Regions from separate parts of the Streptomyces sp. NPDC050636 genome, predicted to be linked through region 3. Evidence: riboswitches for the same ligand, from Rfam matches in the RefSeq annotation. Region 3 holds a riboswitch; each other region holds the start of a gene.
The links. A riboswitch is a leader RNA that binds a small molecule or an ion and turns the genes downstream of it on or off. The one in region 3 is predicted to bind cobalamin.

Region 1 (7,544 bases), on a different contig from region 3:
CCGTTTTGCGTACCTCGGTGAGGATGTCGTCGGGGGTGGCGTGTTCCAGTCTGTCCACAGCCTCCAGTACGAGCTGACGCTGCGGGGTCAGGCGGTATCCGCGCCTTCGGAGGTCACGCTGCCAGTCGGTGGTTACCACGCCCCCCAGTGTAGGAGGGCGGTCAGCCCCTTCGTACGTCCCGCAGATAGTCGGCCAGTGCGGTGACGGCGGCGGGATTGCGCGGGCTCTCGACCAGATCGGCGTAATCCATGACGTAGATGTGGTTGTTCTTGACCGCCGAGACGTTCGCGAGGGGCGGGTACGACGTGAGGAACGCCTTCTTCTGCGCGGCGGTGGGGGTGCCGTAGTCGTTGATCACGATCACCTCGGGGTTGCGCTCCACGATGGTCTCCCAGCCGACCGTCGTCCAGGAGTCCTTCAGGTCCTTCATGACGTGGTTGCCGCCGGCCTTGGTGATGATGTCGTGCGGGCCGGCGTACTTGCCCGAGGTCATCGGCTTGTCCTCGCCGCCGTCGTAGAGGAAGACGGAAGGGCGGTCGCCCGCCTTGGGGGCCTTGGCCTGCGCATCGGCGATCTGGTTCTGGTACTTCTTGATCAGCGCGGCGGCCCGGTCCTCCACGTCGAAGATCTTGCCCAGTGTCTCCAGGTCGGCGTAGAGGGCCTCCAGGGGTGGCATCACACCGCGCGAGCTGCCGGTGGTGCCGTTGCGGCAGGACTCGGTCAGGACGTAGCTGCCGATACCGAGCTTCTTGAGTGAGGCGGGGGTGACACCGGTGGCCTCACCGAAGCCGTAGTTCCAGCCCGCGAAGACCAGATCGGCCCTGGCGTCCAGGGCGATCTCCTTGGTGATGGCCTTCTTGGAGAGCCAGGGCGTCGACTCGTACGCGTCCTTCCAGGCCACCGCCTCGATCTTGCCCCGGTAGGAGGGCATCACATAGCCCGCCATGTGGTCCTCAAGGCCGAGCGCGAACATGATGTCGGCGATGCCCACGTCGTTGGTGACCACGCGCCGGGGCGCCTTGTCGTACGTCGTCTTGACGCCGCAGTTCTCGATGGTGACGGGGTAGTGGCCGGAGCGGGCCGGGGCGCTCTTGGCGTCGGAGGAGACCTGCGCGCCGCAGCCGGTGAGGGCGGCGAGCGAGAGGGCGGTGAGCAGTACGGGGGCGCGGCGGGGCATGGCGGCTGGTCCTTAGGGGCTGAGGCGGTCGAACAGGAGCTGTACGGCGCCGGATTCGGGGTGGCGTACGCGGTGCGCGCGGACGCCGAAGACCTCGCCGAGCAGCTCGGGGGTCAGGACGTCGTGCGGCGGGCCCGAGTCGACGATCCGGCCGTGTGCGATGACGTAGAGCTCATCGCAGTGCACGGCGGCCAGATTGAGGTCGTGAAGGGCGGTGAGCACGGTCAGCCGGCTGTCCCGGACCAGTGCCAGGACCTCCAACTGCTGGGCGATGTCAAGGTGGTTGGTGGGCTCGTCGAGCACCAGCACCTCGGGCTCCTGGGCCAGCGCGCGGGCGATCAGCACCCGCTGCTTCTCGCCGCCGGACAGGCTGAGAAAGCCCCGTTCGGCCAGATGGTCCGCGCCGACCCGGGTCAGCGCGCGCCCGCACACCTCGGTGTCCGCCGCGCTCGCCCGGCCCGAGCCGCGCTGATGCGGCAGCCGCCCCATCGCGACGACCTCGGCGACGGTGAAGTCGAACTCCGTGGACGCCTCTTGGGGGAGCGCGGCCAGCCGCCGGGCGCCCTCGCGCGTGTCCATGGCGTGCAGGTCCGCGCCGTCCAGCCGCACCGTCCCCGCGGCCGGGCGCAGCGCGCGGTAGACGCAGCGCAGCAGGGTGGATTTGCCGCTGCCGTTGGGGCCGACCAGTCCGACGAGCCGCCCGCTGCCGGCCTGCAGCGCGATGTCGTGGACGAGGCGGTTTCCGGCCACCTCGACGCACAGGTCCTCGATGTCGATCCGCATCAGGCGCCGCCTCCGAAGGTGTAGCCGCGCCGCCGCATCAGCAGGACGAAGCAGGGCACGCCGATCACGGCGGTGAGCGCGCCCACCGGGAGTTCCACGGGTGCCAGCAGTACGCGGGACAGCAGATCGACCCACACCAGCAGCACCGCGCCCAGCAGCGGCGCGACGGCCAGCACCCGGCGGTGGTCGGCGCCGACCAGCATCCGCGTCACATGCGGCACCATCAGGCCCACGAAGCCGATCGCGCCGCTGACGGCGACCACCGCGCCGGTGACCGCCGCGGCGACGACGAACAGTTCACGGCGCAGCCGCTCCCCGTCGACCCCGAGGGCGGCGGCCGTCTCGTCGCCCATGGCCAGTGCGTTCAGCCGGCCCGCGGAGAGCAGCAGATATGCCAGCGCGGCGGCCACCGCGGCCGCGGCTATCGGCACCGAGCCCCAGCCGGCCCCGCTCAGGCTGCCCAGCAGCCACATCATCGCGGAGCGGGCGGCCTCGCCGCGGTCGGCGGTGAACACCATGAGGGTGGTGATGGCGGAGAAGCCGTAGTACATGGCCGAGCCGGTGAGGACCAGGCGCAGCGGGGTGAGCCCGTGGACGGTGCGGGCCGCCGCGTACACCAGCACCATCGCGATCAGCGCGGAGACGAACGCGGACACCGACAGTGCCCAGACGCCGAGCGTGCCGAGCGCCCCGAAGAGGAGCACGGCGTTGGCGCCGACGGCGGCGCCGGAGGAGATGCCGAGGACGAAGGGGTCGGCGAGGGCGTTACGGACCATGGCCTGTACGGCCACGCCGATGGCGGAGAGCCCGGCGCCCACGACGGCGGCCAGCACGGCCCGTGGGAAGCGCAGCTCCCACACGATGGTGTAGGCGGGGACCTCGTCGGGCGCGATGGTGCCGCCGGTCAGCCCGGCGCCGAGATAGCGCAGCACCTGCGGCCAGCTCACCCCGGCGGCGCCGAGGCCGACCCCGCAGAGCAGGGAGCCGAGGAGGGCGAGGGAGAGCGCGGCCGCCAAGGGGGCGGTACGGGCGGGGGGTGCCAAGAGGAGCCTTCGGCTCGGGCCGCGTCCATGCGGAAAGGAGCGGCGGCCCGGAGCGCCCCCAGCTGACGCTGAGCGGGGGTCCCCCCAGCGCCGGCCGGGGGAGTGCCCCCAGGCAACGGCGGTGTCCCATCGCAGTCCACGGCGAGTTGTCAGGATCAGGCGCCGCCGCGGGTGATCGGGCTTGCGGAAGGGGCTTCCGCTCAACCGTTGCGGGTCAGCGCCGGACTCTCACCGGACTTCCCCCGCGGGGCGCGTAACGCTGGGTCGTACTGGGTGCTGCTGTGCTGCTGTGCTGCTGTGCCGGTCAGCCCTTGTAGGGCGTGCCGTCCGGGTTGAAGAAGGAGACGCCGTCCGGCATGTCGTCGGGCAGGCTCTCCGCCCACTGCTTCAGATCGGCGACCTTCTTCAGTTGCGCCGACATGTACGGGCGCAGCGGCACGTCGGGGGTGGCCTTCTCGCCGACCCACATCAGGTCGCCGTTGACATAGCCGTAGAGCCGCTTGCCGCCGCTGTACGGGCCGGAGGCCGCGGTGCGCGCGACGGCGTCGGTGGCCAGGTCGATCTGCGGCTTCCGGTCGGCGAGCTCGCCGTACCAGACCTCGACCACGCCCTGGTCGCGGATCATCACGATCTCGACCCTGCGGTCCGCGTCGATCCGCCAGTAGCCGCTCTCGGTCTCCAGCGGGCGGACCTTCTTGCCCTCGCTGTCGAGCACCCAGCTGTGCGAGGTGTATTCGAGGAAGTCACGGCCGTCGTGGGTGAAGGTGACCTCCTGCCCGAAGTTGCACTTCTCGGTGCCAGGGAAGTCGGCGACGCCCGCGCCCTCCCAGTTGCCGAGGAGGAAGGCGAGCGGCACGAGGGCCGGGTTCAGGTCGGACGGGATCTCGATCATGAGCTCAGGCGATCTTTAGGGGGCGAAAGGAGGGGTGCGCGACGCGCTCGTACGGAGGACGGGCAGGTCAGCGCTGGCCCTGGTACAGCTTCTTCCAGGTCAGACCGGCGAAAGCGACCACGCCGACGCCGACGAGGACGAGCAGGGTGGTGAAGACTGCCTCAAGCACGAGCGCGCTCCTTGGACGGAGTGAGGTTACGGACCGCCTGCGAGTCTAGTCGGCGACCGTGGCAGCGGCGCTGTGAGGTCCGCCGCCAAGCTCTTAAGGAGCAGGGGTACCCCCATCCTGCTGCACCTCTAGGCCCTGACCTATCGGACAGACCCTAGTCTGGCCGCATGGCGAAGAAGAAGCTCGTGATCAAGGCGACGGCAGGGGCGGACGCGCCCGAGCGGTGCTCTCAGGCGTTCACGGCGGCGGCGGTGGCCGTGGCCAGCGGGGCCGAGGTCTCGCTGTTCCTGACCGGGGAGTCGACGTGGTACGCGCTGCCGGGGCGGGCGGCCGAGTTCGAGCTGCCGCACGCGGCACCACTGCCGGATCTGATCGGGGGGATCACAGCGGGCGGCGGCGTGATCACGGTGTGCTCGCAGTGCGCGGCCCGCCGGGGGATCGAGGAGAAGGACCTCATCGAGGGCGCGCGGATCGCCGGGATGCAGGTCTTCGTCAGCGAGATCATGGCGGACGGGGTGCAGGCGCTGGTCTACTGACCGCCGCTCCCGCCGCCACCGGTGATCACTTGTGGTCGTCCAGCTCGCGCCACCAGCGGTCGGACTCCGGGTCGCCGCTCTCGTCCCACCAGCGTTCGCCGGGCTCCCTGCGGTTGCCGATGATCGCGGCGATCGGCGGGATGACCATGGCGACGACGCACATGCCCACGGCCACCGGGATCGACCAGAGCCGCACCACGCTCCAGGCCAGCACGAACAGCACGATGCACACGCCCATCAAGATGAAGTACTTGCGATGACGGCGTTGTGGCGCCGGCAGCCGACTGTGCGCGTACATACGTCCACGGTAGATCCGGGCGGGGCGGGGAGGAAGTCGGTACGCCCGGCGGGAAGAGGCGCGCGGGGCGCCGCCGGTCCCGGACAGCGCGGAGGGCCGCACCCCTGCCCAGGTGTCCAAACCCCAGGGGTGCGGCCCTCCGGCCGGCAGCGTCGTCAGACGGCGATGGCGACCTCCGCCAGGCCGCCCTGCTGGGCGACGACGGTGCGGTCCGCGGTGCCGCCCGGGACGAGTGCACGCACAGTCCAGGTGCCCTCGGCCGCGTAGAAGCGGAACTGTCCGGTCGCCGAGGTGGGGACCTCGGCGGTGAACTCGCCGGTGCTGTCCAGCAGACGGACGTAACCGGTGACGGGCTCGCCGTCGCGGGTCACGCTGCCCTGGATGGTGGTCTCACCGGGCTTGATGGTCGAGGCGTCGGGGCCGCCGGCCTGTGCTCCACACATGGGTACTTCCTTGAGGGGTTGGGGTTTTCGCCGGACTTACTTGTTGGCGCCGAGCTCGATCGGCACGCCGACCAGCGAGCCGTACTCGGTCCAGGAACCGTCGTAGTTCTTGACGTTGGTCTGGCCGAGCAGCTCGTGCAGCACGAACCAGGTGAGCGCGGAGCGCTCACCGATACGGCAGTAGGCGATGGTGTCCTTCGCCAGGTCGACGGACTCCTCCTGGTAGAGGGCCGTGAGCTCGTCGTCCGACTTGAAGGTGCCGTCGTCGTTGGCGTTCTTGGACCACGGGATGTTGCGGGCGCTGGGCACGTGGCCGGGGCGCTGCGACTGCTCCTGCGGGAGGTGCGCCGGCGCGAGCAGCTTGCCGCTGAACTCGTCGGGCGAGCGGACGTCGACCAGGTTCAGGCTGCCGATGGCGGCGACGACGTCGTCACGGAAGGCGCGGATGGAGGTGTCCTGGGCCTTGGCCTTGTACTCGGTGGCCGCGCGCTGCGGCACCTGCGCACCGTCGACCAGGTCACGGGAGTCCAGCTCCCACTTCTTGCGGCCGCCGTCGAGGAGCTTGACGCTGCCGTGGCCGTAGAGCTTGAAGTACCAGTAGGCGTAGGACGCGAACCAGTTGTTGTTGCCGCCGTAGAGGATGACGGTGTCGTCGTTGGCGATGCCCTTGGCCGAGAGCAGCGCCTCGAAGCCCGCCTGGTCGACGAAGTCGCGGCGCACCGGGTCCTGGAGGTCCTGCTTCCAGTCGATGCGGACCGCGTTCTTGATGTGGTTCTTGTCGTAGGCCGAGGTGTCCTCGTCGACCTCGACGATGACCACCTTGGGGTCATCGATGTGGGCCTCGACCCAGTCGGCGTCCACCAGGACGTCGCTACGGCTCATTTTCTTCTCCTCCGGGGCAGTTGCGGGGGGCAGTTGAGGGGTGTGCGTGTACACGCGGTTACGCCGAGTGCGCGCTCAGGGCACTTCCCGTATGGGGGCCGGGGTATGCGCGCGGCGCTGCGCGGGTTACCTGCGGGGGCGGCCCGAGCGGGCCGACCGGGTGAGGACGGGGGTGGGAGGGCCCGTCAGACAGGGCGACAGAGCATGGCGGCGACGCGGCACAGGTCCACTGCCCGCCGCTTCGTAAGTACCGCCTGTCCCCGCGGACGGAGACCGCTCAATGCGCTCTGCATGGCCCCGATCGTAGGGAGGGACGACGGGGCGTGTCACCGGCGTGTCAAATGACGAGACGCGTTTGTCCGGGATGTGGGATCGATGCGGGTGGCAGGTGGCCGCCTGCCGTCCCGGGGAGTCGGTGCGCCCATGGGGGGTCTGGCGTACGGACTGCCGCGTCTCAAAAAGTGGACAGTGTGCTGGTGGGGGCGGGCTGCGGCCCGCGGGCCGGGGCAGGTCGGCCGGGGCGGGCGGGCCGGTGGGGCGGCCCGCCGCGAATCCTCGCCGGCCGGGGGTCCGGCGTCAGCCGGGGAGCTTGACGTTCTTGCCGGAGGCGGCGATCGAGATGCCGTCCCGCATCGTCTCCACCCGCTCCAGCTTGAGGTTGCCGGGCAACTGCGCCAGCTTCCACTCGTGGTCCGTCTGGGTGCGCACCTTGCTCTCGCAACCCGGAATCGCCTTGCACATCATCGGGACGCTGTCGGCGCGCAGCCGGACCGTGGTGCCGTCGACGCTGAGCGAGCCGGTCACCTCCAGCGAGCTGAGGACCGGGAGATTCGGCGTGATCTTGACCTGGCTGCGGCCGTTCTTCTGGCCCGCGTAGCTGATCTTGACGCCGCCGCCCGCGGCCTTGGTCAGATCCGTGTACGAGATCCGGGCGTCGCCGGTGGCCGAGGCGGCGCTCTTGACGGACGTGTAGTCACTGCCCAGCTCGACGTCGTGGAACTGGGCGCTCAGCTTCTCCACCCGCAGCGTGCGCCCGTCGGCGCTGGCCTCGACGCCACCGAGCTCGGCGTCCACCTCGGTCAGGTTGCGGCCGATGACCTGGGTCAGGAACGGAAAGCCCTTGATCGAGACGTCCGGCGTCCGGTCCAGCCCCTGACTGCTGCGGATCTTGTCCGCGGCCTTGTCCTCGGCGAGATTCACCGCGATCCGGTCGCCGGCCACCAGAAGCGCCACGACTATCACGGCGATGAACAGCAGCACCCGTAGTGCACGCATCGAACCACTACCCCCACACAACGGCCGGAAGCCCGGCCGTCTGAT
Region 2 (7,544 bases), on a different contig from region 3:
GTCAGCGTCGTGCGGTGGCGGGCGGCCAGCACCGAGATGCTGCTCACCCCGGGAACCACGTCGTACGTGAAGGGCACCGCACCCCGGGCGGCGACCTCCTCCAGCGTGTCGATCGTGCTGTCGTAGAGAGCGGGGTCGCCCCACACCAGGAAAGCTCCGGTCCGGCCCGGCGCCAGTTCGTCTCGGATGAGCCGCTCGTAGAGGGCGGCGCGGCGGTGGCGCCATTCGACGACCTGGGCCCGGTAACCGGCCGGACTCGCGGGGGACCGGTCACGCCGCGGGTCGTCGGCCTCGACCACCCTGTGCCCGGGACCAGCGTGCTCGGCCACCAGATCTCTGCGCAGCCGGGTCAGTTCGGACGTCCGCGCGCCCTTGTCGAGCAGGAAGAACACATCGCAGTCCCGCATGGCCCGTACGGCGGCCAGCGTCACATGCTCCGGATTCCCCGAGCCGATCCCGATCACGAGGACCTGCCGTCGGTCCCCTCCGGTCATGAGGACACCGCCGCGGACGGTGCCGTCGCGCACACGGCCGGACCGGGGCGATCGGGCGCGGGGCCCCCGTCCGGGCGGTCCGCGCCGGGAGCCGTCTCCCCGTCGGACTCTCCCGGGTACATGATCTGGACGTCGCGCAGCAGACTGTCCACCAGGTCGTCCAGGTCGAGTCGCTTCTCCACCGAGCGCAGGTCGGTCAGCCCGGCGCGGAGGGAGACGCGGGGCGGTGCGAGGAGCTTGCAGCAGTCCTCATCCGGCAGTACGGAGATCTCCGCGGTGCCGATGGACCGGGCCTCGTCGATGATCTCCTGCTTCTCCCAGCCGACCAGCGGCCGCAGAACGGGAAGGGTGGCGGCCTCGTCGACGGCGGCCATGTTCGCGAGGGTCTGGCTGGCCACCTGACCCAGGCTGTCACCGGTCACCAGCGCCTCCGCCCGGGTCCGGCCCGCCAGCGCGGAAGCGGCGCGGACCATCAGCCGACGCTGCGCGACGACCTGCAGCCGGCCGGCCCCCGCTATGGCCAATTGCTTCTGCGCGTGGCCGAGGGCGATGACGTGCAGCCGTCCGCCGGGCTGGTAGCGGTTGAGTTCACGGGCGAGGGCGTAAGCCTTGTACACGGAAGCGGCGTTCGTGTACGGAGCGCCGGTGAAGTGGACGAAGTCGCAGTGCAGACCGCGGCGCATCGCCCGGTAGGCCGCCACCGGCGAGTCGTAGCCTCCGGAGAGCAGCACCAGGGCACGTCCGCTGGAACCGACGGGCAGTCCGCCCGCCCCCGGGTGACGGGTCCAGGAGACATAACTTTCCTCGTGGTCGATCTCGACCGAGACCCGTACATCGGGGTGGGAGAGGTTCACCGGCAGGGCTCCCAGGGCCTCCCGGACGCGCGCTCCGAGAAAGCGCTCGAACTGCGACGAGGTCATCTCGAAGCTCTTGTCCCGGCGCTTGACCCGCACGGCGAAACTGATTCCGGGCCGCTCGGCACGCGCGGCGGCGAGCGCGTCCACGGCCGCCTTCGTGATGTCCGCTACGGCGCTCGGGACACGCAGGGCGGGCTCCACCGAGTTGAACCCGATCACCCGGCGGGCGTGTTCCACGAGGACGTCCGGAGAGACCTCGCCGCCGAGCACGGTCACGTTCTGGCCGGACTTGATCCACGTGGAGCCGCCGATGTCCCGCAGGGCATGGCGGAGGTTGCCGTGCAGCCGCTCGGTGAACCGGTGCCGGTTGCGGCCCTTGAGGAAGATCTCACCATGCTTGAGCAGGACACAAGGCCCGCTCGGGCGGGGTGTTCCGGGGGAGGGGGTGGAGGGGGTGCTCGTTTCGCCAGGCACGAAACTCTCCTTCGCGAGTCGTCGTGAGGACCGGTGCCGGGCCGAGAACGGGATGCGGGCCCGCCCACCCCGCACGTACGCAGGGTGAGGTGAAAACGCACCACCAGCTCCGCGGTCCCGCTGCCGGGTCGCCGTGGATGCGTGCGCGGCGATCACACCCCGCACGAGCAGTGGCAGGTCTTCGGACTCGTGGGCACATCCCGAAGGACGGGACACCTACTGGCCGTCGCTTCCCAGGCCACATGCGGACCCAGTGCTTCATGACGTCGGTCGTTCCCACTCACCGCTGCGAGGCAGTCCCGGACTCCCACCGGGTTCCCTCTTACGACACCCCGTCTGGCGGTCGGGGCGAACCAGCTGCGGCTTCAGGGTAGACAAGGCGGCGCGCGGTGAGTGCACCAGCCCAAGATGGAACATGGCTGCGGACCGTTCACTCCTCGGTGAGCCCCAGCCTGGCGTGCAGGCGGCGCAGTGGGCGCGGCGCCCACCAGTTGGCCCGGCCCGCGAGTTTCATCACGGCGGGTACGAGCACGCCGCGCACCAGTGTGGCGTCCAGCAGCACGGCCAGTGCCAGGCCCACGCCCAACAGCTTCAGGAAGGTGATCCCCGAGGTGGCCAGCGCGATCATGACGACGGCGACGAGTGCGGCCGCGGCGCTGACCAGGCGTCCGGTGCGTTCCAGCCCGACGGCGACGGCCAGCGTGTTGTCCCCGGTCTCGGCGTACACCTCCTTGATCCGCGAGAGCAGGAACACCTCGTAGTCCATGGACAGCCCGAAGGCCACGCAGAACATCAGCACCGGCATGGTGATGTCCACCAAGCCGGTCACCGTGAAGTCGCCGACCAAGGCACGCAGGTGGCCTTCCTGGAAGACGTACACCATGGCGCCGAAGGTCGCGGTCAGGCTGAGCAGGTTGAGCAGTACGGCCTTGAACGGGATCAGCAGGCTGCCGGTGAAGAGAAACAGCAGCACCACAGTCGTGCCGCCGACGATCAGTGCTGCCTCGGGCAGCCGGTCGGCGAGTGTGTCACGGGTGTCCGCGAGCACTGCGGCGTCACCGCCGACGAGCACCGTGCCCGGCGCGCTGTCCGCCCGCAACCGCTCCACCAGCTCGGTCCCGGCGGAGGAGTACGGCTCGACCGACGGCACCACCGACAGCCAGCCGGCACCGCCCGCGGCGAAGGAGGCGGACACTGCGGAGGGGGCCGCCACCTGCCGCCCTGCGGCGTAGGAGCCGGTGACGGTGTCCACTCGGGTCACACCCGGCATGGCCGACACGCGGGAGGCGTAGGCGGCGACCCGCTGCCGGTCGCCGGAGCCGCCGGCGTCGGGCACTACCAGGGACAGGGAGGAGTTCTCGCGGCTCGCGAACTCCTCCCGCACGAACTGGGCCGTACGGTGTGCGGGCGCATCGCCGGGCAGGACCCGGTCGTCGACCAGGCCGAACGAGACCCGGGTGAACGGCAGGCCGAGCACCACCAGCAAGGTGACCACGCCGACCGCGCACAACACCGGCCGCCGCATGACCGCGGTGGCGAGCCGGTGCCAGAAGCCGCCTGTTGCGGCCCCGGCGGCCTGTCCGGGCCCTGTGCCCTGGTCGGCGGCCCTCGGTTTCGGTCTCCTCCGGAACAGCCGCCGCACGTCCAGCGCGTCGATCCGCGGGCCGAGCAGGCCGAGCGCCGCGGGCAGCACCACCACAGCCGCGAAGGCCGCCAGCGCTACCACCGCCACGCCCGCGTAGGCGAAGGAGCGCAGGAAGTACAGCGGGAAGACCAGCAGGGCCGACAGCGACAGGGCCACCGTCAACGCGGAGAACAGCACCGTGCGCCCGGCTGTGCGGACGCTCTGCGCGACGGCCTCGGTGGTGCCGAGGCCGCGGGCCATCTCCTCCCGGAAACGGGTGACGATGAACAGGCTGTAGTCGATGGCGAGTCCGAGTCCCAGCGCCGTGGTGATGTTGACGGCGAAGACGGAGACCGAGGTCAGGCGGGAGAGGGCCTGCAGTACGACGAAGGTGCCCAGGATGGAGAACACCCCGATGAGCAGCGGCAGGCCGGCCGCCACCGCACTGCCGAACACGAAGAGCAGGATGAGCAGGATGACCGGTGCCGCGTATGCCTCGGCCCGGAACAGGTCCTGCTCGCTCTGCTCCTGGACTTCCGCCGAGATCTGCGCCTCCCCGGTTGCGGAGAGCCGCAGCACCCCCTGGCGGCCGGTGAAACGGGGGACCAGTTCCTTCGCGGTGGCCCGTACCCGGTCCTCGTCGCCGCCCAGCCGCAGGAGCACCAGCGCCGAGCGCCCGTCGCGGGCCTTGAGCGGTTGTGCCGACGCGCGGGGGGTCGTCCAGTACGACACGGCCGACAGTACGCCGGGTTCCTGGGCGAGTTGCCGGGTGAGGTCCTGCCCGGCGGTCGCGGTCCGGGGGTCGTCGACCGGTCCCGGGGCGTGGGCCAGGAGCACCAGATTGGGCACGCCCGAGCCGAAGCGGTCGGCGAGGAACTCCTGGGCCTTGGACGACTCCGCCGCCGGGTCGGTGAAGCCGCCGCTGGACAGCCGGTCGGCGACACCTCCGCCGACCGGGATGGCGGCCGCCACGGCCAGCAGCACGGCGAGCAGCACGGGTACGCGGCGGCGGACCAGGAACCGTCCGAGAGCGGCGAGCCGGGAGCGGTCGGCCGGTTTCCCGGGGCCGGGGCCGGGGGCGGAGGACGAGCCTTCCGCTGCGGTGGTGGCGTTGGCGGCTTTGCGCACGGTGATTCCTGTGGGTCCACTCGGGGGCTCTGTTTCACGGCCGAACCGCATCCACTCATGCAGATCACCCTTTGCATTCGTGCAATAGCTCAGTGTTAACACCGGCTTCAAGGGCCCGCACGTTCTGGTGGGTGCTGTATGGGTGCTGTATGGGTGCTGTATGGGCGCTGTGGCTGTCGCGAGTTGTCGCGGTCAGGCGGATCTGGAGGCGTGCGGGCCTCCTCGTCGGCGTGGATCAGCGGGGCGGTTCGGCGAGGACGCGACGGCTGCACGGGAGTGGGCGGTGCGTGTCACGGGAGGAAGTTCGTGCCGCTGAGCGAGTGCCATCTCGGCCAGGCGTGCAGCGCGTTTCTCCTGTCAACTCCGGGATCCTCGTTTGGCTGGCCGGAATGCGCTCTTCGTCTCCCGGGTGCAGAATCGATTTCGTGCGGCTGGCCGGACCGGTCGTGGGTCAGACGTTGTCGGCGTGCGCGAGTTCTTCACTCCCTGTGCGGAATTCACAGGAAAGCGACATGCCGCCTGAGCTTCATTTGCACGACGCAAGGGCTGTGGTGCGGGACTCCACAGGGGTTCCGGCGTCCGTGGTCTGCGTTGCAAGGGAATTACCAGCACGAGAAGGGTGTGCCTTAATGTACGAGACAATTGCCCTCCTGTTGGTCCAGGAGTTCGGGATAGCGGAAGACTTGGTTCATCCCCAGGCCAAGGCCCGAGACATCGAATTGGACTCGTTGTCTTTGGCGGAACTAGAGGTGATGATCAAGGAGCGGACGGGAATGCAGTTCAATGAGGATGCTGCGAGCCTCGACAGCACCCTCGAAGAGATCGCGGCGATCTTCGTCCCGGTCAAGGGTGCATCCTCCTGACGTCGGGATCCCACGCGTACAGTCTTGGAGTAGGTGCGGCCGGCGGTTGGGGGGCGTGGGTCAGGCATCGGCAGCGTGCGCGAGTGCTTCACTCCCTGCGCGGAATTCACACCCAGCACAAGCTCCGGAGTTCTTAGTCCGTGTCGCAGTAGAAACGTTCGTCACCGAATCCACGAACTGTGGGAGATTGCCCGCACCGTGCGGAGGTGGCGAACCCTATCGACAGGATGATCATGACTGGCTGGATCGCTGATGTCCCCATTCTCGACGAGTTCGTCTCCCGTCGTGACATCTATCCCTATTACCTCGTCATTGAGGACCGGCCGACGCCGGGGGAGGTGATCGTCGATGGCGTACGCGCAATCAACGCGGCCTCGACGGACTATCTGGGGCTTGCGACCGATTCCGGCGTGCGGGCGGCGGCCTCGAAAGCCGCCACCAAGTACGGCACCTGCTGCACCGGTTCCCCGATGCTCGGCACCATTGGGCTCCATCATGAGTTGGAAGAGGAGCTGGCCGACTTTCTCCAGCGCCCTGCGGTCATGCTGACCATGACGGGATTCCAGGCCAACCTGTCTCTGTCCGCTCTTTTCGGCGCCAATCACATGGTGATCGCGGACCAGCACATCCACGCCTCTCTCGTGGAATCCGTTTCCCTCGGACGGGCTGAGCACCGCCGGTTCGGGCACAACGACATCGCCCATGCCGAAAGGCTCATGCGTACCGCCACGGACAAGGGCAAGACCCCCATCATCGTCACCGAGGGCGCGTTCTCTCTCGGCGGCGACCTCTGCCCGCTTCCGCAGCTTGCCGAACTGGCCGAGCGCTACGGCGCCGGGCTGATCGTCGATGGCGCGCACGACTTCGGCGTGCTCGGAAACAACGGGCGAGGTATCGGCGAGCACTTCGACGCCGAGGGTGCGATCGACATCGTCACCGGCACCCTCTGCAAGGCGTTCGGCTCCATCGGTGGGTTTGTCGCAGGCTCGGTGAAAGCCATCCGCAACCTGCGTCACTTCGGATCTGCCCAGATGTATTCGGCATCGCTGCCACCGGCGTCCGCGGCCGCCGCGCTGACGGCCGTACGGACGGCTCGTGCCCGGCCCGAGCTCCGTGCCGCCGTGTGGGACTCGGCGCAACGCCTGCATCGCGGCCTGGCGCAGCTGGGGCACCGTCTGCCGGCCTGGCCGGGCCCCGCGGTCGCGCTGCCGGCGGGGGAGCCCGAACCGGGCCTGAAGGCATGGCGGGCACTGCTCGACGCGGGTGTCTTCACCGGGGCGTTTCTGCCGCCCAGCGTGGCCGGGGACCAGCTCGTCGTCCGCATCACGGTCACCGCGGCACACACGCCCGACCAGGTCGACCAGATCGTCGAGGCGGTCGGGCGGCACCTCCCGCCCCTCACCGCTGCGGCCTAGGGTCTGTCCGACCCCGACCCACCGGACAGGCCCCGGTCCTCCGGCCCTTCCCGCAGCCCCGGCACCGACGCTGCCCCCACCGGACCCGTCGGGGACGGAGAGACAACGTGCTCCGACTCCGGACCGAGCGCGCCCACCCCGCGCGAACTCCCGGTCCTGGTACGCGCCGCGGCCCCTGAGAGCTTCGGAAACCCGCTCACTCAGCCACCACGTCGTCACACCCCACGACGAAGGGAACGGACATGCGCTGCGAGGCTGCGGTCACCGGCATCGGCATGATCACCCCCGCCGGGCTCACCAAGGAATCCACCTGGGCCACGGTGTGCCAGGGACAGAGTCTGGCTCGCACCGATCCCGACCTGGCGGGGCTGCCCGTGGACATCTCCTGCCGCGTCGACGGGTTCGACGCCGACGCCGTTCACGGCCGGCGACGGGCACGACGCCTGGACCGCTTCATCCACCTTGCTCTCGCCGCCGCCCAGCAGGCGGTCAGAGACGCCAAACTCGACCCGGCCGCCTGGAACGCTCCCCGGGTAGCCGTCGTCCTCGGCGTCGGCAGCAACAGCCTGCACACCTACTTCCATGAGTTCGACGTCCTGAGCCAAGGCCACCCGGAACTGGTCTCCCCCCTGGCGCTGCCGCGGAGCGTGCCGAGCATGGCTGCCGCCGAGGTCGCCATCACGCTGGAC
Region 3 (7,544 bases):
GGCTCCGTGATGGGCTCGGGGCTGGGCCGCAAGGGCGGCGTGGTGCGCTGGTCCACGGCCGGCCGGATGGTCGCCGCCTGGGGTCTGACGCTGCCGGCCGCCGGTCTGGTCGCGGCGGGTGCCGCGTTCCTGGCCGGGCAGGGCGACTGGGGCGTGACGACGGTCGCCGTGCTCGCGCTCGCCATCTGCGGCGGAATCTGGGCCGCCTCCCGGCGCAAGCCGATCGACCACACCAACGTCAACGAGGGCCCGGCCGCGGAGCCGGTCGGTGTGGTGACCGCCGCGCTGCAGACCGTCTCCCCTCCCCCGGCGGGCGTTCCGGCTCCCCGGACCCCGGAAGCGGAAGCCGTCGAACCGCAGGCGGCCGAAGCCGACGGCGACCAGGCGACCGCCCCGGCGGCCGCCACCGACACCTCCACGACCCCGGCAGCCCGGCGCGCCAAGGCCGCGACGGCCACCTCCTAGCGGCCCTCACCTAAGGAACACGTACATGAGCATCGACTGGGCAGCTCTCGGCCAGGTCTTCGGCGTCAGCCTCACGGTGACGGTCGGGATCGTGGGCCTGTTCACCGTCGGCATCGTCGGTACGTCCCGCAAGCCGAACCCGGCAGGCGCGGAAGAAAGTGCGGCCGCAACCATCGCGCCCGCCGCGGGCGCGCGGGCCGGAGCGATGGTGGCCTACGCGCTGTGCGCGGCGGCCGTGGCGTACGGCATCTATCTGATCGTCGCCGGCTGACACAGCCGGAAACGGCACAGCCGGAAACGGCGTAGTCGGATACGGCGTAGTCGGAAGCGACAGACACACACGCGCAGGCACACACGCGCAGAGACCGGACGAGGCGTTCGGCGGACCGCGGCATCAGCCGTGACCGCTGAGCGCCTCGTCCGCTTCTCTGGCCAGCGCGTCCGCGATGGCCGTGCCGCCACGGCTGTTGAGGTACTCCGAGACCCGGATCTGTACGACCTTGCTGAAGGTCTGGTAGTGGGCGCTGCGCGGGCGCGGTGCGGCCGCCCGCAGCGCCGCGTACAGCGTCCGGGTGTAGGCCGGTTCCTCGCCTGGGTCCGGTGCCGGCCGCTGGGTGGCGCCCTGCTCACCGCGCTCGGCGTCCCCGGGCGGCAGCGGGCAGTCGGGCGCCTTCGCCGCGTCCCGGTACGCCGAGTCGCGGGTCGCGGCGAAACCCCGCTCCAGCAGACAGCGCTCGCTGCCCGCGCTGGTCAGCGCCGCGATCAGCGCGCGGGCGCCCTCCGGCCGGGTACTGCCGGCGGAGATCGCCAGGTTCTGCCCGCCCAGGACGGACATCCGCTTGCCGTCGGTGGGCCGGCCCGGCAGCTGGGCGACGGCGAACTGGACGCCCTCCTTGAGCTTCTCGGCGACCGAGCCGTACTCCACCGGCCAGTTGCGCATGAACAGCGCGCGGCCGTCGGCGAACCAGCGGCGGCTCTCCGTCTCGTCCATCGTGGTGGCCTCGTGCGGCATGATCGAGTCCAGCCGGTCCTTGACGTCGGCGACGCCCTGCTGGAGCGCGCCGACCTGCTCGCCCTTCGTGAAGCTGGTCGCCTCCGGGTCGCCTCCGTTGGCCCAGGCGGACTCCAGGGTGTTGACGGTGAGCCCTTCGTACGGCCGCAGCTGGGCGACCATGCCGTACATCGTGGGCGGGGTCCGGCCCTTCTTACCGGCCTTGGCGGCCTTTGCCGCCTTGCGGTTGTAGGCGTCCGCGACCTGGGCGGCGACATTCTTCAACTCGCCCCAGTTGGACGGGGGTTGGTTGTACCCGTACTCGCGGAGGATGTCCTTGCGGTAGTACAGCAGCCCGGCGTCGGTGTTGAAGGGCACTCCCCACACCTTGCCGTCGTACTCCGCCGTCTTGACCACGCTGTCGAGGAAATCGCCGTCCAGGCTCGTGCCCCAGGGCCGGATGACGCCCGCCTCGGCGAACTCGGCGGTCCAGGCCACATCGATGTTGAGCACGTCGTAGTGGGTGTCGCCGGACTGGCCCGCCGCCAGCAGCTGGCTGCGCTGGCCGTCCGCGGTGTCCGGGAGTTTGACGATCCGGACCGTGCGGCCGGTGCGTTTCTCCCAGGCCCGGATGAGGTCCTGGCGGACTCCGGAGCTGCTGAGGTCGCTGCCGGTGGCCAGGACGATCGCGCCCTTCTCGGGCTCGGGCCCCGGACCCGACGTACAGCCGCTCGCCGCCGCCGTCAGCGTCAGGCACAGCAGGGCGGCGGGCACGGTGGCACGCGGAGCTCTCATCGGTCCCCCATCCCGGCCGTGCCGATGGAGGCGACGAGTCCGGCCAGCTGATCGGGTGCGTCGGGACCGCCGGGCACGCACCGGCCCTTGGACGCGTCGGCCAGTCCCTGGAGGGTGAAGGTGTCGCAGCCGTCGGTGCCCAACGCCAGTGTCAGGACCGGCACGTCGGGTGCCGTCTTGAGGAGCGCGGTGAGGGTCTTCTCCACGCCCGCCGCCCGCCGCGGGCCGCCGTCGTCCTGGTCGAGGATGAGCACGATGGCCTTGTTGGTGGCGGCGGATTCCTTCATCTCCCGTACGGCGGCGGTCAGCGCCTCCTCCATCGCGGCGCCGTGCTCGACGAGTTCGCCCTTCGCGATCCGGTCCAGCGCGGCCTTGCCGGGGGCCGGGTCGGCGCTGCCGAGCGGCACGGCCCGACCTACCGCTTCGGGGTCGGTGGGGCGCGTACGGTCCGGGAAGGTCCACAGGCCGTACGTGTGGCGGGCGCCCACCATCTCCAGGGCGCGGCCGGCCGCGCTGAGGGCGACCGGGAGCTTGCCGCCCTCCGCGAGGGAGGTGGAGGTGTCGAAGAGGATCAGCACCTGGCTGGACTTCTGGGCCTTGGCATAGCCGTCCAGCACCCGGGCCACCTGGTCGCCGCCCGCGGTGAACGGGATGACGGGGGCGTCGAGATCGGCGTCGGCGCGGCTGTTGAGCAGCGGTGAGCCGTGCTGCGGACGGGGCATGCCACCGTCCTCGCCGGGCACCCCGCGGTAGCCCTGCGCGATGAGGGTGCGCTGGCCGCCGTCCGGGGAGCGGAGCCAGGCGGCGAAGCGGTCGACCGCGGCCTGCCGGGGGGTGGCGTCCGCGGCGCCGTCCCAGTCGACCCGGATCAGCGGGTGGTCCAGCGCCGGGACGTTCTTGGGGTAGTAGGCGGCGTACCGGTTGCCGGGGGCGAGTGGCGCGTCCAGGGCCGGGCAACTGCCGATGGCGCGGCCGAGGTTGAAGTCGGCGAGGGACTTCTCGGAGACCAGGGGCGCCGACCGGGTGTGCCGGCCGCCGCCGGGCCGGCCCGGGGCCGGGGCCGGACGCAGCGAGCACAGCAGCTCCGTACTGCCCGCGTACTGGCTGCCCGGGGCGGAGAGCCGCCCCTCGGCGTCCTGGGCGAGCTGGGCGTCGGGCGGGCCCGCGGAGCCGATCTGAGAGCCGTTGTTGGCGAGGTAGAGGCCGATGGTGTGCAGCAGGCCGGTGCCGGACAGCACCGGGCTGGGGCGCAGCAGCTTGAGATCGGCGTGGTCGCTGTCGGTCCCGGTGAGCAGGTCCTGCCAGGAGGCGCCGATCCGTTCGACGTCGGCCGGCCGAGCGTTCGCCGGGATGCCGACGACCAGCGGGGTGTACGCGACGGGTCCGGTGTTGCGCAGGGTCGCCGGGGAGCCGTCCGCGGGCATTCCGCGGCGGGCCTCCTCGTAGTCGGCGGTGGATTCGGGGATCCACAGGTCGGGCTGCGGTCCCGGCCGGTGCAGCGGGTCGATCCCCTCGTCGTCCTGCTGCCCCTTGCCGGACCCCGCCCCGGAGCCGTGGGCCTGGCCCTGCCAGCGGTCGGCGGCCGCGAAGCCCTGGTCGACCTGGTCCTTGGCCGCGGAGTAGACGGTGATCTGGGCGCGCCGGCAGCCGTCGGGGAGACCGCCCTCGCCGTTCAGGGGGCGGGTGTTGAGGTCGGACATCTCGTACGTGAACGCCGCCTGGCGGAGGGCGGGTTCGGCCTCGGGGGCGGTGAGCAGCCGCAGTTCGAGGGCGGGCGGGCAGGTCGGTTCGCCGCCCTGGAGGTTCAGGAGGACGACGCCGGCGGTGGCCGGTACGAGGATGATCGCCAGGACGAGCAGCAGCCTCAGCCAGTGCTGGAAGTGCGACTTCGCCCGGCGGCGGAACCGGATCCGCAGCGGGGTCCGGGGCCGGACCTCCGGGGTGGCGAAGGAGAGGATGACGTCGTCGACGGTGTTCTGCTTCGCCGAGCGGGGCTCCCAGACGTCGCCCATCGGGGTCTGCTCGTGGGCGAGCCGTTCGCGCAGCGCCCGGACGAGATCCTCAAAGGTGACGAAACCCTTGCCGGGTATGCCGGATTCCAGGATCTGCACCGCGGCACGGGTGAAGAGGGAGCCGCCGGCCGGTTCGTCGCCGCTGAAGATACGGCGGTTGGGCTGTGCGGCCATCAGCAGCGACATGGGTTTGCGGCGGGAGTGGAAGGTTTCGTCGGCGTTGCCGGAGTAGCAGCACTCCAGGACGATCACGATCCGGTCGGCCCGTGCGTTGTCGAGGTAGGACAGCACCATGTCCTGCCAGGAGACGGTCTTGTGACGCTGCCGGGTGGCCGAGACGCCGACCATCAGTTGCAGGTCGCCGCCGTCGCGGCCGACCCAACCGTGGCCGGAGAAGTGCACCAGCAGCAGTCCGCGCGCCTCCTTGGTGACGGCGTCCAGCGCCTGCTCCAGCTCCCACGGCTCCCGGGGCCGGCAGATGACGACCTCGGGCCCGGTGAACAGATCGGTGCCGGGGTCGATCAGAACGCGCTTGAGCTCGTCCGCGTTGGCCTCCACCGCGGGGAGGTCCGGCAGGTTCTCGTACTCGCTGACACAGATCAGCAGCGCCCGGTTGACCTTGCCCCGCGCGTCGTATTCCGACATCGGGTTCAGCCCTGCCGGGTGCTGCCGCCCTCGTCCGCCGGGCCGCCGGGGTCGGGGGCTTGGGGGGCCTCGCCCGGCCGACCCGCGTCACCGATGACGACGACGGCGGGCTCCTCGCCTTCGGCGCGTTCCTCTCTGCGCCGCCGCAGCCACTCCCGCAGGGCGATGCTCAGGCTCTTGGTGAGCTCCGCGGCGACCGCGCCGACGATGACCAGGATCAGGTCGTCGACGCCGACGGCCATGTCCCCGAGGTCCGTTTCGTCCGTGCCGTGCGTCGCGTCCGCCGGCGCCGGCCGCACCGTCCAGTCGTGTCCCTGGTGCCGCAGCCATGGCTCGCGCTCCAGCCACGCCTTGAGATCCTCGATGTCCTGGTGCGGATTGTCCGTGCCCGTGATCCGGATACGGATCTCCTGGCGGTCAGCGCTCTCCGGCATCCCCCGGCCCCCTTCCGGCGGCCCCATTGCCCACCGTGCAACAGATACTGACGTGAGATCAGGGACCTGGGCAACCCTCCGTGACACGACCACCACCCTGTGGCGTTGACCACACCCTCCACCACAGGGCTGCGTCGCAGGTCAGGGGTGAGTTGACGGGCATTCGCGGGGCGTGGTGGACTGCCCGGGCCATTCGGCGACAGTTGAGGAAGTCCGGTGCGAATCCGGCGCGGTCCCGCCACTGTCACCGGGGAGCGTTCCTCCAGCGAAGGTCACGGTCCGCTTCGCGCCTGCCCGCAGGGCAGGGTGCGTACGGACTGGAAGGCCGGGGGAAGCGCCGATCCGGGGAGCCAGGAGACTCTGGTCGCCGACACGTCGAGCCAGGGCGCGGACCCTGAGTGAGGACATACCGCCATGCCCGGCCACAGTTCGAGATCTTCCCTGACTCCTGCCCCAAGTGCCGTCGCAGCGGCCCTTCGAGGCCTGACGGCGGTCTGATCCGGTGCGCGGCGAACACGCGACGTACGCGTGCGGCGCGGTCCTCGGTTTTCTCGGCGATCTGATCGCGGCGGATCCCCGGCGCGGGCATCCGGTGGCCGCGTTCGGCCGGGCCGCGGGCGCCGTCGAGCGCCGGCTGTGGCGCGATCACCGCGGGTACGGAGCGGCACATGCGGTGCTGTGCGCGGGCGGCGCGGCGGTCGGTGCCGCGGCGCTGCAACGCGCGGTACGGGGTTCCGGGCCCGCCTCCGCCCCCCTGCGTACGTCCGCCCGGATCGCCCTGACCGCGGCCACTGTCTGGGCCGTGCTGGGCGGCACCTCGCTCGGCCGGGAGGCGCGGGCCGTCGGCGGTGCGCTGACGGCGGGTGACCTGGACGTGGCGCGGGAGCGGCTGCCGCATCTGTGCGGGCGCGATCCGCAGGCGCTGGACGGGCCGCAGATGGCCCGCGCGGTGGTGGAGTCGGTCGCGGAGAACACCTCGGACGCGGTGGTGGGTGCCCTGGTATGGGGCGCGTTGGGCGGTGTGCCCGGCCTGGTGGCGTTCCGGGCGGTGAACACCCTGGACGCGATGGTGGGCCATAAGTCGCCGCGCTACCGCCGGTTCGGCTGGGCCTCGGCGCGGCTCGACGATGTGGCCGGGTGGCCCGGCTCCCGGCTGACCGCCGCGCTGACGGTGCTCGCGGGCCCCGGCCGGCGCGGCGCGCTGCGGGCCTGGCGGGCCGACGGCGGCGCGCATCCGAGCCCCAACGCGGGCCCCGTGGAGGCGTCGTTCGCGGGTGCGCTGGGCATCCGGCTGGGCGGCACGCTGGCGTACGGCGGGCGGGTCGAACACCGTCCGGTGCTCAACGGCGGGGCGCCGCCGCCCGGCGTACCCGATATCGAGCGGGCGGTCCGGCTCTCGCAGCGGGTGAGTGTGCTGGCGCTGGCGACAACGGTCGCGGGGCGGCTGGCGGTGGGCGCGGCGCTGCGCGCGGCGCACCGTGAGCCGGGTTCCCGGCAGATGAGGAGGACCCGGTGAACGGGCGGTTCAAGGCGTCCGGCGGGGCCGTCGGCGGTGGCCTGTTGGTCGCCGGTACGACGTCCGACGCGGGCAAGAGTGTGGTCACGGCGGGCATCTGCCGCTGGCTGGTCCGGCAGGGCGTCCGGGTGGCGCCGTTCAAGGCGCAGAACATGTCGCTGAACTCGTTTGTGACGCGCGAGGGCGCCGAGATCGGGCGGGCCCAGGCGATGCAGGCCGCCGCGGCGCGGGTGGAGCCGACCGCGCTGATGAACCCCGTACTGCTCAAGCCGGGCAGCGACCGCAGCAGCCAGGTGGTGCTGCTGGGGAAGCCGGTGGGTGAGTTGAGCGCGCGGGGGTACCACGCCGGGCGCCAGGAGCAGTTGCTCGGCACCGTCGTGGAGTGCCTGGAGGAGCTTCGGGGCACGTATGACGCGGTGATCTGCGAAGGGGCCGGGAGTCCGGCGGAGATCAATCTGCGGCGCACCGACATCGTCAACATGGGCATCGCGCGGGCGGCGCGGCTGCCGGTCGTCGTGGTCGGCGACATCGACCGCGGCGGGGTGTTCGCCTCCTTCTTCGGTACGACGGCGCTGCTGAGCCGCGAGGACCAGGCTCTCGTGGCCGGTTACCTGGTCAACAAGTTCCGCGGCGATGTGACGCTGCTGGAGCCCGGACTGGACATGCTCAAGGACCTGACCGGGCGG
Region 4 (7,544 bases), on a different contig from region 3:
GTTCCGGCTGTTCGGCGAGATAGCCGAAGAAGTCCTTGCCGAAGACCGCGTCGAACGACGGTCCGCCGGTGCGCACACTGTCACCCAGGTGCTCCCAGGCACGGAGTATGGCGGGGTCGGTGAACAGCCGCACGAACGACCGCAGCGACTCCGGCCGGTCGCCGCGCAGCAGGTCGCCGACCGGGGTGACGGCGAAGCCGCCCGACGCGCCCTCGACGAGCAGTCCCAGCCCGGCCAGCGCGCGGAGTAACCGGCCCATCGCCTGGGGCTGGGCCGCACACTCCGCCGCCAGTTCGTCCGCCGTGCGCTCACCGTCGCCGATCAGATCGACGACCCGTAGACGGACTGCGGCGCCCACCGCATGTGTCGCCATGGCGCCGAACACGATCCGGGCCAGCGTGTCCCGGGCCTCATGGGATGACTGATTCTCTTGCGGCATGGTGCGGCACCTCTCTGAATCGTCTCTGGTCAACGGCGTTACGGGCAGGGCTCCGCAGGGCACAACAACGCCTGTGACGCTGTACGTCCGGCCCGCAGCGCCAGCCTAGCCCGCCTCAGTAAGGTAAACCTAAGTTCGCCGGAATTCGAGGCAACGCCCCCCACTCAACCCGCCCGTACGGCACGCCGGTTCAGCCCTGCCGGGAGAGGAGGGACGCCCCCGTGTCCCCCGACGACAACTGCCAACTCTGCGATCTCGCCGAGAGGTTCCGCCACGACGCCGCGCCGCGTCCTCGCGCCCGCACGACAGGCTCCTGCGGCGCCCGGCGGCCGCTTGTGGACCGGCCCGGCACCGCCTGGCTGGTGCTGGCCGCCGCGATCGGCGGCCTGGCCACGGGCATCGCGCTCGCGCACGGCCTGCTCATCGCGGGCGGGTTAATGCTGGCCGGTCTCTCCGGGGAGTATTTCGACCCCGGCACCGCCCCCACCCACGGGCGGGCCGACCGGGGCGCGGAATAGGGCCCCGAACACCCCCGGTGCCACAGAACGCCCGGAGACACATTGCACGGCCCGCCCACCGTCTACGGACGGCGAGCGGGCCGGCGGCTTTTCACACGCACGCTCCCGAAGGGAGCGCATCACGTGGCACGGCGGCTCTTCCCTGCCACGCCGACACACATCGCACCCAGCAGGAGCGTCAGGGCGCCGATGACGATGTTGTTCACGATGACGCCTGCGTCCGGACTGCTCCCGACGACCCAAGGCGAAATGATCAGCCATGCGCCCATCGCGCACATCGCACCACTCAGGCCGTACATACGGTCCGGCGTGACGGTGAATCCGATCGCCAGCAGCGAGATCGCGATGCCGAGGATGAGGTTGTGCAGGACCAGTGCGGGCTGTGAGGCCGCGAAATGGATGACCCACGGTGAAATGGCGCAGTACAGGCCGACCAGGAACACCGGTCCGTCCACGAGTACTACGTCACGCCCGCCGAGGACGCGGTCGTATCGAGCTGCCATCTCTGAAGCGTCGGGGTGACCTGCGAGGTCTCCCCTGGTGTGTGAGACGTCGGCCATGCGACTCGCCTCCTTCGTCCGCAAGCCTGGCCGGATTCGCGTGGCATGGGGCCGCGCACCTTTATTCTGCACTTATGTCGCCTTTATGTGTAGATGGTGGAGGCGGCAATTTTCCCGGCAGCGGTGTTGTCGCGCACCGCGCCCGCAACCCCTTACCCCCGACCTCGCCCACGGCCTCATCCACTGCCCTCTTCACGGCCTCCATGGCCCAGCGACCGACCCAGCCCCAGGTTCCAGCGCCCGCTGCGACCGCTCAGCTCGGTCGCGGTCAGCGGGGCCACATCCAGCCGCCAGAACGCCTCCATCGGGAGCCGGAGGGCACACACCGTGGCGGCGCGCACGACATCCGGCTCCACTACGGCGAGCACGCGCCCCGACTCGGCGGCCACCCCCGTCAGCCAGGCCCCGACCCGGTCGCAGAGCTGCCGCAGCGATTCGCCGCCATGCCCCGCGAAGCCGGGATCCGAGAGCCAGGCGGACACCGCCTCCGGCTCGGCGTCGGCCACCTCCGCCAGGCTCCGGCCACGCCACCGGCCCATCGCACAGCCCGCCGGCGCCGGCATGGGCTCCGCCGGCAGCCCGAGTTCCTCGGCCGTACGACGACACCGCATCGACGGCGAGACCATGATCCGGTCGGCGCCCGGCAGCGTTCCGGCGGCGGTCCGGGCGCGGCGCAGTCCGGCCTCGCTCAACGGACCGTCGTCGTCGAAGCGCACCTCGCGCTGCGCCAAACCCGCGGCCGGTGAGATCAACGTCACCCGAGTTGTCATGCACTCTTCCCCAGCTCTTTCCGGACATCCACAACAGATCGCCCACCAGGGGAAGTTGACCGGCCGATGCGCCCTGTCCTGCGCCCCTCCGCCCCCTGTGCGGCCTTGGCCATGTGGCCGGTTCGCGATACCTTCCCGATGATATTGACGACGACATGACGGAAGCCGGTGGGATCCCGGCGCGGTCGCGCCACTGTATGTCCGGTTTTGACTCAGCCCAGCAGGGCCGGGACCGGGCAAGCCAGACCCGGCATGTCGTTACGCACTCCATCTACAGGGACGCGAGTTCCCCTTCTCAGGAGGTCCTGCCATGGCTCAGACCATCGCTCCGCCGGCCGCCGGCACCATCACCCCGGCCCCGCTCCCCCTCAAGGCGCTCGCCCCCTGGGCACTGTTCGTCGGCGTCCTGATGCTGGTCCTGCTGTACTTCATCGGCGCGGAGCAGGGTGCCACCTCGGTGTTCTCCGGTACGGACGTTCACGAGTGGGTCCACGACGGACGCCACCTGCTCGGCTTCCCCTGCCACTGATCGGACGCCGCACCCATGAACTCCCTCACCATCAGAAATCTTCTGGTGCGCGGCATGCTCGCCGGTCTGGCGGCCGGTGTCCTCACCCTCGTCGTCGCCTACTTCCTGGGCGAACCGCAGGTGGACGCCGCGATCGCGTTCGAGGAAAGCCACAGCCACGGCCATGAGCACGAGGTGGAGGCCGTCAGCCGCGGTATGCAGTCCACAGCGGGCCTGGCGACCGGCATCCTGGTCTACGGCGTGGCGCTGGGCGGTATCGCCGCCCTGGTCTTCTGCTTCGCACTGGGCCGGATCGGCCGCTTCAGCACCCGGGCCACGGCCGTCCTGGTGTCCGGCGGGGCGCTGCTGGTCTATCTCGTACCGTTCCTGAAGTACCCGGCCAACCCGCCGGCCGTCGGCGACCCCGACACCATCGGCCAGCGCACCGCCCTGTACTTCCTGATGATGCTGCTCGGCATCCTGCTGGCCGTCGGCGCGACGATTCTCGGCCGGCGCCTCGCTCCCAAGCTGGGCAACTGGTACGCCACGGTCGCGGGCGGCGCCGCGTTCGTGGTCGCCATCGGGATCGCGTACGCCTTCCTGCCGGCCTACGACAATGTGCCGCACGGATTCCCCGGCACATCGCTCTGGGAGTTCCGGCTGTCGACGCTCGCCGTTCAACTGGTGCTGTGGACCGCCTTCGGGCTGATCTTCGGTCATCTCGCGGAGCGCGTCGTACCGGCCAAGGAAGCCGCGGCTGCCACTGAGGCCAAGGCCGAGACCGAGGCCGCACCGGCGGCGACCTGACCCGGCACGCGCCGGAACATCGAGGAAGGCCCCGCGACGCCGATCGCGGGGCCTTTTTCGCTGCGTGGCCTTTCTGCTGCGAGACCGTTGCAAGACCATTTCGCTGCGGGGCCTTCCTCACTGCGCTCGTCAGAACAGGCCACGGACGCCGTCCAGGTGCGGCAGGTCGTGGTCGAGCCGCTCCCGTTTGGTCCGCAGATAGCGGATGTTCTCCGCGCGGGGCGGCATCAGCAGCGGGACCTGTTCGGCCACGGTGATGCCATGTCCGATCAGCGCCTCGCGCTTGCGCGGATTGTTCGACAGCAGCCGCACCGAGTGGACGCCGAGGTCCCGCAGCATCTCGGCCGCGACGCCGTATTCGCGGGCGTCGACCGGCAGACCGAGTGCGATATTCGCCTCGACCGTGTCCAGCCCGTCCTCCTGCAGCCGCATCGCCTGAAGCTTGGCCAGCAGTCCGATTCCCCGTCCCTCATGACCCTGGAGATAGACGAGAATGCCGCACCCTTCCGCCACTATCGCCTCCAGTGCGGCGGACAGTTGATCGCCGCATTCGCAGTGCGTGGACGCGAAGGCATCTCCGGTCAGGCATTCTGAATGCACCCGGGTCAGCGCCGTCTCCCCCATGACATCGCCATGGACCAGCGCCACTTGCTCGATTCCGCGATGGCGGTCCAGATAGCCGACGGCGAGGAATTCACCGTAGGTGGTGGGCAATCGGACCTCCACCATCCGTTCCACACGAGCGGCGTCATGCAACACGACATCAACATCGACATCAGCATCGGGGTCCGTCATGCCGCGATGGTACCCAGTGAAGAAACGATCCGCTCCGTTCGCTCACATCACGACAAGGTGTCCCAAGTGGGCGTCCTGTGCGATGGGTTGGCGGCAGGCCGCCGAAGCGCCCGCCGCACGGCACGCGCTGCCCCCTGTCGGCCTATGCTTCACACCATGACCGCTTCGGGACATCGGACTCCGGCCCTCGGCCTGCTGCCGGCCGACACCACGGAGGACGTACGGGCACGGCAGCCGGAAACAGCCGTACTCCCCATCGGCAGCCTCGAACAGCACGGCGCTTTTCTCCCGTTGACGACCGATACCGTGATCGCCTGCACCATCGCGGGAGAAATCGCCGCGGCCCACCCCGTCCAGCTGCTACCGCCGCTGACCATCTCCTGCTCGCACGAGCATGCCGCATGGCCGGGAACCGTCAGCATTTCGGCACGGACCCTGCACGCCGTGGTGACGGATATCGCCGATTCGCTTCGCCGGTCCGGTATCGGCACCCTGATTCTCGTCAATGGCCACGGCGGAAATTACGTGCTGCGCAACGTGGTTCAGGAATCCGCCGGAAGCGGGACGCGTATGGCCCTCTTCCCCGGCTCGGCCGACTGGGACGCAGCACGCGCACGGGCCGGGGTACGGACGTCTTCGCACAGCGATATGCATGCGGGGGAATTGGAGACGTCCATTCTGCTGCACGCCCATCCCGAACTGGTCAGGCCCGGTTATGAATCGGCCGATCACGTGGCGGACGAGCGGAAGCATCTGCTGACCCTCGGTATGGCCGCCTATACCGAAACCGGGGTCATCGGCCGACCGTCCCTGGCATCCGCCCGGAAGGGAAAGGAACTGCTGGCCGGTCTGGTCGAGGCGTTCGGTGAGTATGCGGCGCTGCTCGGCCGGGACCCGCGAGGGTGAGGACGCGAAGGTGGGGAGCGGCGTGAGGAATGGCGTGAGGAATGCTTGAGGAGCGGCGTCGCATGACCGAGTCGTCACCCGCGGAGCTGGGCGCGGCGGCAGCCTGGAACCGGCTTCGCCGTGTCCGGACCGCCGGGGACGCCGAGGCAGCCGGTCTGGTGCCGGACGGGGACGGCGGGCTGCGGTGGGGACAGGACGCCTCACCCGAGGCCGCGCGGCTGGCCGAGCGGTATCTGCCGCTGTGCCTGGCCGGTCCCCGCGTCGCGTTCGCGCAGCTCGGGCAGAGTCTGGACGGCTTCATCGCGACACGCACGGGCGATGCCGACTACGTCACCGGCGAGGAGGACCGACGTCATCTGCACCGTCTGCGCGCGCTGGCCGATGCGGTGATCGTCGGGGCCGGTACGGCCGTGGCGGACGATCCGCAGCTGACGGTGCGTGCGTGCGCGGGGCACAACCCGGTGCGAGTCGTGCTCGATCCCCGGAGCCGGGTGCCGCTGCGGCGCCAGGTGTTCACGGACGGGGCGGCGCCGACACTGTGGGTGGTGGGGCCGGATGGGCAGCAGGTGCCCGGGGCGGTCGGCCCCGATGGCCCCGATGGCCCCGATGTTGACGTACTGACGCTCCCGGACGCCGCGGCGTTCGCCCCGCAGCGCCTCCTCGACACGCTCGCGCACCGCGGCCTCGGCCGGGTGCTGGTCGAAGGCGGCGGCGTCACCGTGTCGCGGTTCCTTGAGGAGCGGGCGCTGCACCGGCTGTATGTCACCGTCGCGCCGGTGCTGCTCGGCGATGGTGTGCCCGGCCTGCGGTTTCCCGGTACGCCGGTGATGCGGGACGCGCTACGGCCGCCGCTGCGGCGCACCGTGCTCGGCGAGGACACGCTCTTCGAGCTCGATCTGCGGGCGCTCCGCGCGCAGGCCGGCGATCCACCGGGCGACCAGGACCCCGGCGCCCGGCACGCTCGCCGCGAGGGCGAGCACCCCGTAGACCACGGCGGTGGTGAGTCCCTGCGCGGCGCCTAGCCCGGCGGCACCGAAGGACCAGGCGGCGACGCCTTCCCGTGGGCCCCAGCCGCCGATGTTCAGCGGCAGCGCCATCGCGAGCAGCGCCAGCACCATCAGCGGCACCAACTCGGCGGCCGGCGCGGTCGATCCGGCGACGCGCGCGGCGAGCAGGAACATCCCGAGGTACCCCGCGAGGACCACCGCGGACGAGAGCGCGACGCCCGGCCAGACGCCGCGGGCGAGCAGGCCACGGCGCGCTCCGGTCAGCGCGGCGCGGACGGCGCGGCCGGTGCGCGAGGCGCCTCGGCTCCAGTACAGCCAGCCGGCCGCCGCGAGCACCAGCGCGCACCCCACGGCCGCGAGTACCGTCACGCCGGGCGCGGTGATGAGGCGTCCGATCCGTGCCAGGGCCGGGGACGGCCGGGCGAGCAGCACCGCCGCTCCGGCGACGAGGAGGACGATCTGGCCCGCGGCGCGTTCCAGGACCACCGCGCTCACGCCCCGGCCGAGGTCGCCCGCGTTCCGGCCGTGGCGTACGGCGCGGTGTACGTCCCCCAGGACACCGCCGGGCAGCGCGGCGTTCAGGAACAGGGCGCGGTAGTAGTCCGCGACGGCCCGGCCGAGCGGCAGCCGCAGTCCGAGGCCGCGGGCCACCAGGCACCACCGCCAGGCGCTGCACACGGTGGTCAGCAGGCCGATGGCGAGCGCGGCCAGCAGCGTCCCGGCGTCGATCCTGCGCAGCCCGTCCAGGAAGGCGCCGGTTCCCAGGTGCCAGAGCAGCATCACGAGGATGCCCACTCCCGCGAGCATCCTGAGCCACGCCCAGACGGACCGCTTCATCACCCGCTCCCGGACGCCGGCCGGGGCAGCGCCAGCAGGTCGGTGTGATGCACCGTGACGCTCAACTCCTCCACCGCGCACGCCTCCAGCCGCCGTCGCAGGTACGGGAGCGCGCGGGGCGCGAGGTCCGGCCGCTGGGCACAGGCCGCGCCGACCCAGCCACGCAGCCATGCGGCGGTCAGCGCGGCCTCCGGGCAGCCGAGCCGCCATGGGCTGGACTGCACCAGGACCGTCGCCCCGCGCCGCTCGAACGCCTCGGTGGCCGCCGCGATCGCGTCCGGACCGAGCAGCCGTCGGCCCCGGTCCGCACGGCGCTGATGGTCGTTGAAGGCGGCGCCGATCTCGCCGTCGAGCGGATCGGACGGGGTGAGCTCGACGCGCCCGGCGACGGAGAGCG

Region 1: it holds a riboswitch for cobalamin, as region 3 does, so the genes downstream of both, AB0I10_RS14525 (iron ABC transporter permease) here and AB0I10_RS31380 (cobalamin biosynthesis protein) in region 3, are expected to answer to the same signal.
Region 2: it holds a riboswitch for cobalamin, as region 3 does, so the genes downstream of both, thiI (tRNA uracil 4-sulfurtransferase ThiI) here and AB0I10_RS31380 (cobalamin biosynthesis protein) in region 3, are expected to answer to the same signal.
Region 4: it holds a riboswitch for cobalamin, as region 3 does, so the genes downstream of both, AB0I10_RS32715 (CbtB-domain containing protein) here and AB0I10_RS31380 (cobalamin biosynthesis protein) in region 3, are expected to answer to the same signal.

What each region holds. Positions count from the first base shown of each region.
Region 1 covers NZ_JBFAIP010000014.1:41,571-49,114, forward strand. The annotation lists gene AB0I10_RS14510 (transcriptional repressor) at 1-139, opposite strand, end outside; gene AB0I10_RS14515 (ABC transporter substrate-binding protein) at 162-1,178, opposite strand; gene AB0I10_RS14520 (ABC transporter ATP-binding protein) at 1,191-1,961, opposite strand; gene AB0I10_RS14525 (iron ABC transporter permease) at 1,961-3,004, opposite strand; cobalamin riboswitch at 3,153-3,281, opposite strand; gene AB0I10_RS14530 (FABP family protein) at 3,309-3,896, opposite strand; gene AB0I10_RS14535 (DsrE family protein) at 4,233-4,601, shown strand; gene AB0I10_RS14540 (DUF3099 domain-containing protein) at 4,627-4,899, opposite strand; gene AB0I10_RS14545 (DUF1416 domain-containing protein) at 5,055-5,342, opposite strand; gene AB0I10_RS14550 (sulfurtransferase) at 5,379-6,224, opposite strand; gene AB0I10_RS14555 (Ms5788A family Cys-rich leader peptide) at 6,410-6,517, opposite strand; gene AB0I10_RS14560 (DUF2993 domain-containing protein) at 6,801-7,499, opposite strand.
Region 2 covers NZ_JBFAIP010000044.1:13,051-20,594, reverse strand. The annotation lists gene cobF (precorrin-6A synthase (deacetylating)) at 1-494, opposite strand, end outside; gene thiI (tRNA uracil 4-sulfurtransferase ThiI) at 491-1,825, opposite strand; cobalamin riboswitch at 1,980-2,198, opposite strand; gene AB0I10_RS26275 (MMPL family transporter) at 2,256-4,577, opposite strand; gene AB0I10_RS26270 (phosphopantetheine-binding protein) at 5,207-5,440, shown strand; gene AB0I10_RS26265 (aminotransferase class I/II-fold pyridoxal phosphate-dependent enzyme) at 5,674-6,855, shown strand; gene AB0I10_RS26260 (beta-ketoacyl-[acyl-carrier-protein] synthase family protein) at 7,098-7,544, shown strand, end outside.
Region 3 covers NZ_JBFAIP010000072.1:14,355-21,898, reverse strand. The annotation lists gene AB0I10_RS31405 (inorganic phosphate transporter) at 1-465, shown strand, start outside; gene AB0I10_RS31400 (hypothetical protein) at 491-736, shown strand; gene AB0I10_RS31395 (extracellular solute-binding protein) at 860-2,251, opposite strand; gene AB0I10_RS31390 (caspase family protein) at 2,248-4,908, opposite strand; gene AB0I10_RS31385 (hypothetical protein) at 4,914-5,342, opposite strand; cobalamin riboswitch at 5,547-5,703, shown strand; gene AB0I10_RS31380 (cobalamin biosynthesis protein) at 5,845-6,858, shown strand; gene AB0I10_RS31375 (cobyric acid synthase) at 6,855-7,544, shown strand, end outside.
Region 4 covers NZ_JBFAIP010000080.1:14,094-21,637, forward strand. The annotation lists gene AB0I10_RS32695 (methyltransferase) at 1-439, opposite strand, end outside; gene AB0I10_RS32700 (hypothetical protein) at 661-957, shown strand; gene AB0I10_RS32705 (SPW repeat protein) at 1,077-1,517, opposite strand; gene AB0I10_RS32710 (histidine phosphatase family protein) at 1,694-2,287, opposite strand; cobalamin riboswitch at 2,389-2,554, shown strand; gene AB0I10_RS32715 (CbtB-domain containing protein) at 2,598-2,816, shown strand; gene AB0I10_RS32720 (CbtA family protein) at 2,832-3,602, shown strand; gene ribA (GTP cyclohydrolase II) at 3,732-4,397, opposite strand; gene AB0I10_RS32730 (creatininase family protein) at 4,554-5,303, shown strand; partial or broken gene AB0I10_RS32735 (RibD family protein) at 5,366-6,040, shown strand; gene AB0I10_RS32740 (lysylphosphatidylglycerol synthase transmembrane domain-containing protein) at 6,143-7,147, opposite strand; gene AB0I10_RS32745 (SAM-dependent methyltransferase) at 7,147-7,544, opposite strand, start outside.